DNA from 2 places in the Microbacterium sp. 22195 genome. Region 2 is predicted to be linked to the other one. Evidence: predicted binding sites of a transcription regulator. Region 2 holds the regulator's gene; the other holds the start of a gene.
What was found. Region 2 encodes LexA, which represses DNA repair genes until DNA is damaged. Its sites were predicted from a motif close to TCGAACANNTGTTCGA; they were not measured.
Positions count from the first base shown of each region.

Region 1: recA (recombinase RecA) is a predicted target of LexA. The motif match lies at 612-627, and genes of this name have one in related genera.

Region 1 is NZ_JBQEPE010000001.1:780,355-782,739, reverse strand. It holds gene ACTJJ4_RS03940 (helix-turn-helix domain-containing protein) at 6-314, shown strand; gene ACTJJ4_RS03935 (DUF3046 domain-containing protein) at 331-552, shown strand; gene recA (recombinase RecA) at 826-1,875, shown strand; gene ACTJJ4_RS03925 (regulatory protein RecX) at 1,878-2,385, shown strand, end outside.
Region 2 is NZ_JBQEPE010000005.1:17,333-19,717, forward strand. It holds gene ACTJJ4_RS14240 (LysM peptidoglycan-binding domain-containing protein) at 1-265, opposite strand, end outside; gene ACTJJ4_RS14245 (hypothetical protein) at 266-529, shown strand; gene lexA (transcriptional repressor LexA) at 571-1,257, shown strand; gene ACTJJ4_RS14255 (GAF domain-containing protein) at 1,262-2,385, opposite strand, start outside.

The DNA.
Region 1 (2,385 bases), on a different contig from region 2:
TTCCGATGATCCTTGTCAGACAGGAGATCGGCGATGTGCTGCGGGACTTCCGCCTGCAGAAGGGGCGCACCCTCCGACAGGTGGCGAGCAAGGCATCGGTCGCGCTCGGTTACCTGAGCGAGGTCGAGCGCGGTCAGAAGGAGGCCTCCAGCGAGATCCTCGCCTCGGTCGCCGACGCACTCGACGTTCCCATCTCGACGATCATGCGCGAGGTCGGTGACCGCATCTCGGTCCTCGAGGGCCTGAGCAGCTTCCCGGACGTCGTGCCGGACGACCTGGTCGCCTCGGTCGAGCCCGAGCTCTCGCTGCACTGATCGGCGAGAGGCACGGATGCGACGCAGTGAATTCCTGCGCGCTGTCGACGACGAGTTCGGCGGGCGCGCGACGGCTCTCACGCACGATCTGATCCTCAGCGGGCTCGGCAGGACGGCGCTGGAGGCGCTGGACGCGGGCGTCCCGCCGCGGGACATCTGGCTCGCGCTGTGCGAGGAGGCCGACGTGCCCGCCGAGCGTCGCTACGGCGTGGGCCGGCTGGAGCCGCGACGGCGCTGAGTCGCAAGGACTGAGCGCGAGCGGCGATCGAAAGTCGGGCGCGACCGTGCGGCGTGTCGTCGAAGATGTGTTCGAGATGCGCGTATCGTTCTGCACAAGTGGTCCTGGTGTGATCTTCATCCACAGAAGGCGGCTCTCCCGACTCGATGTCGGAGGCCCCCTCTAGCGTGATGGATGTGGCACCAGCCATACGCCTTGTCGCAGAGTCGATCCATCCCGGAGAGGCCGCGACAGCCTACAGGCGGCAGCATTCGAGACACTGAGGAGCACGTCATGCCATCCACCGACGACCGCGAGAAGGCACTGGATTCCGCACTCGCGCACATCGAGCGTCAGTTCGGCAAGGGATCGATCATGCGACTGGGCAGCGACGAGCGCGCCCCCGTCGAGGTCATCTCCACCGGCTCGATCGCCCTGGACTCCGCACTCGGCATCGGCGGGCTTCCGCGCGGCCGCATCATCGAGATCTACGGCCCCGAGTCCTCCGGTAAGACCACGCTCACGCTGCACGCCATCGCCAACGCCCAGCGCGCCGGCGGCATCGCCGCGTTCATCGACGCGGAGCACGCACTCGACCCCGAGTACGCCCGCAAGCTCGGCGTCGACATCGACCAGCTGCTGGTCTCTCAGCCCGACACGGGTGAGCAGGCACTGGAGATCGCCGACATGCTGATCCGCTCCGGTGCGATCGACCTGGTCGTGATCGACTCCGTCGCCGCCCTCGTCCCCGAGGCCGAGATCAAGGGTGAGATGGGCGACTCGCACGTCGGCCTCCAGGCTCGACTGATGTCGCAGGCCCTCCGAAAGCTGACCGGTGGACTGAACCAGACCAAGACCACCGCCATCTTCATCAACCAGCTGCGTGAGAAGATCGGAGTCTTCTTCGGCTCGCCCGAGACCACCGCCGGTGGTAAGGCGCTGAAGTTCTACGCGTCCGTGCGTCTGGACATCCGCCGCATCGAGACCCTCAAGGACGGCGCCGAGGCGGTCGGCAACCGCACCCGCGTCAAGGTCGTCAAGAACAAGATGGCTCCGCCCTTCAAGCAGGCCGAGTTCGACATCCTGTACGGCATCGGCATCTCCCGCGAGGGCAGCCTGATCGACTTCGGAGTCGAGCACGGCATCGTCAAGAAGTCCGGTTCCTGGTACACCTACGACGGCGACCAGCTCGGCCAGGGCAAGGAGAACGCCCGCAACTTCCTGATCAAGAACGAGGACATCGCCGTCGCGATCGAGACGCAGATCAAGCAGAAGCTGGGCATCGGCGTGAAGGCTGCGACCGAGGCTCCGGCTGACGAGCTCGCCGAGCGTCGTCCGGCCTGATCATGGGGCACACGAACGGGGGCGAGGAGCATCTCGCCCCCGTCATCCCGCTCTTCGGCGGCGCGCGATCGAAGGCGGGCGTGCCGCCGCGCCGAGAGCCCGACTCCGAGCCCGACGGCATGCCGCGGCGCACGGGTGAAGAGGGTCTCTGGCGCTCCGCGCTGATCGACGGCCCGCGACGCAGGTCCGACTTCCCTGCGGGGCACTCGGACGCCGAAGCGGAGGCGGATCCCGACGCTGCGGAGGCGCCCGTCGACCCCGAGGAGCTGCGCCGTCGTGCCGAGGAGGTGCTGGTGCGCCGGCTCCGCGGCAAGCAGCTTTCGGTGTCGGAGGCGCGTGCCGTGCTCCGCGAGAACGATGTGGATCGGGACACGATCGAGGACATCCTCGACGAGTTCCAGCACCGCGGCTATCTCGACGATCGCACCCTCGCGCAGCTGCTGGTGACCTCCGGCGTCGAGCGCAAGGGGCAGGGCAGGATCGCGCTGTCCCGTGCGCTGTCGCAGCGCG
Region 2 (2,385 bases):
CCGACGCGATCGACCACAGGGTGTCGCCCGGGAGCACCGTCACGGTCTCGAAGGAGACCCCGGCGTTCTGCTCACCCGAGGCGAGTGCCGAACCGCCCGCCAGCACCGAGAACGCGATGCCCGCGACGAGAGGGGCAGCGGCGACCGCCGCCAGCACACGACGACCGCGCACCGTGAGGCGGAGCTTCGTCGAGCGCACCGCACGCGTGGAGGCACCTGCGGAGGCGCGAAGGATCGCGGGGCTCTGGATGCTGATGGTGCTCATGTGAGGCTCCTCTTCTTCTTCCCGCCGATCGGCGGGACCGGTACAGCTTTCGCATCCGGCATCCGGCCGGGGACGCCGGATGCGAAGCTGTGTTCCGAATCTATCTTCGATATCGAACATCTGTCAAGAATTCTTCGAAACCCGTCCGAGAATGTCGCCGACACGCTCGAACAGATCTTCCGTTTTCCGCGATATCTCGGATACGGTTTCGATATGGACAGCACACCACTGGCCACCGACATTCGAACCGGAAGCCCGCGATGACGCGGATCCAGCCCGGTCCGGCCCGCTGAGAAGGAGCACCGATGAGCGAGAACGCCACCCCCGCATCCGAGGCTCCGCGCACGCGTCGCCGCAAGAGCCTCAGCGCGAAGCAGATCGCGATCCTCGAGGTCATCCAGACCTCCATCGCCCGGTACGGCTATCCGCCGAGCATGCGCGAGATCGGTGACGCCGTCGGGCTCAAGTCGCTCTCCAGCGTCACCCACCAGCTGGGCCAGCTCGAGCTCAGCGGCTACCTCCGCCGTGATCCCGGCAAGACCCGCGCCATGGAGGTGCTGATCGATCTCCCCGGCACGAGCACGGAGAATCCCGCCGATTCCGCTCCCGCCGTCGGAGACGCGGCCCTGGTCCCCCTGGTCGGCCAGATCGCGGCCGGCATCCCGATCACCGCGGAGCAGCAGGTCGAGGAGATCTTCCCGCTCCCCCGCCAGCTCGTCGGCAAGGGCGAGCTGTTCATGCTCAAGGTCAACGGCGAGTCCATGATCGACGCCGCCATCTGCGACGGGGACTGGGTGGTGGTGCGCACGCAGAGCAACGCCGAGAACGGCGAGATCGTCGCGGCCATGATCGACGGCGAGGCGACGGTCAAGACCTTCCGCCGGCGGGACGGCCACACCTGGCTGCTCCCCCGCAACTCGGCGTTCGAGCCGATCCTCGGCGACGAGGCCGTGGTGCTCGGCAAGGTCGTGGCGGTGCTGCGCGCCGTCTGATCGGCTATCCCCGCCGCACGCTCAGCAGGACTCCGTCCGCGATCCGGTACGGCGCGCCGGCGACCAGCGCGCCCGCCGAGCGTCGCAGGCGGGAGAACTCCGCGCGCACGGTGACCTGATGGTCGACGTCGCCGTGCAGGCGACGGCTGAGGTCGGCGGCCGTGACGCCGGCGGGACCGGCATCCGAGAGCAGGGCGAGCATGTCGGCGTGCCGCGGCGTGAGCGGCACGCGCCAGGTGGATGCGTCGGCCCGCACCTCGATGCACGCCTGCGCGCCCCTGAGGTCGAGCACCGCCACCACAGAGGTGTCCGCCGCGGGTCTGATCAGCCAGCCCTCCGGCAGGCGCTCGGGCACGCACACACCCAGTCCGGGCACGGCGAGGGTGCGATCCGCGTGCGGGACCTCGATCCGGTCGCGGGCGGACAGCCCCTGCTGCGCGGCGACCCAGCCGTGGTCGTCGACGACCAGCGCCGGTCCCTGCACGCCGGCCAGCAGAGGCTGCGCGGCCCTGCGCAGACGGTCCAGCCGCATGCTGTGCCGGCGCCAGAGCGATGCCTCGGCGATCCTCGCCGCCGCCGACACCAGCGCGCGGATGGCGGGATGCAGCGTCAGCGCGGGGCCGCTGACGTCCACGACGCCGAGCAGCGTCCCGTCGATCGGGTCGTGGATCGGCTCGGCGGTGCAGTACCAGGGCACCTGCGCGTTCTCGTAGTGTTCGGCCGAGAACAGCTGCACGGGCGCATCCTCGACGAGCGCGGTGCCGATCGCGTTGGTCCCCACGATGCTCTCCGTCCATCGCGCACCGTCCACGAAGCCGAGCCGATCGGCGTGCAGCTTCACCCTCGGCGCGCCGCTGCGCCACAGCACCACACCGTCGGCGTCCGTCACGACGACGAGATACGACGAGGCGTCGGCGGCGGCGAGCAGAGGGGCGCGCAGCTCGTCGATCACGTCGGACAGCCGCGAACGACGCCGCAGATCCTCCAGCGCCGAGGCTGCCATCGGCTCGACGCGGCGCACGGCATCGGCATCCACGCCCAGGCTCATCGTGCGGCGCCACGACCGCGCGACCACCTCCCGCGGGTCGTGCGGAGGCGCACTGCCGGAGAGCACAGCATCGTGCACGC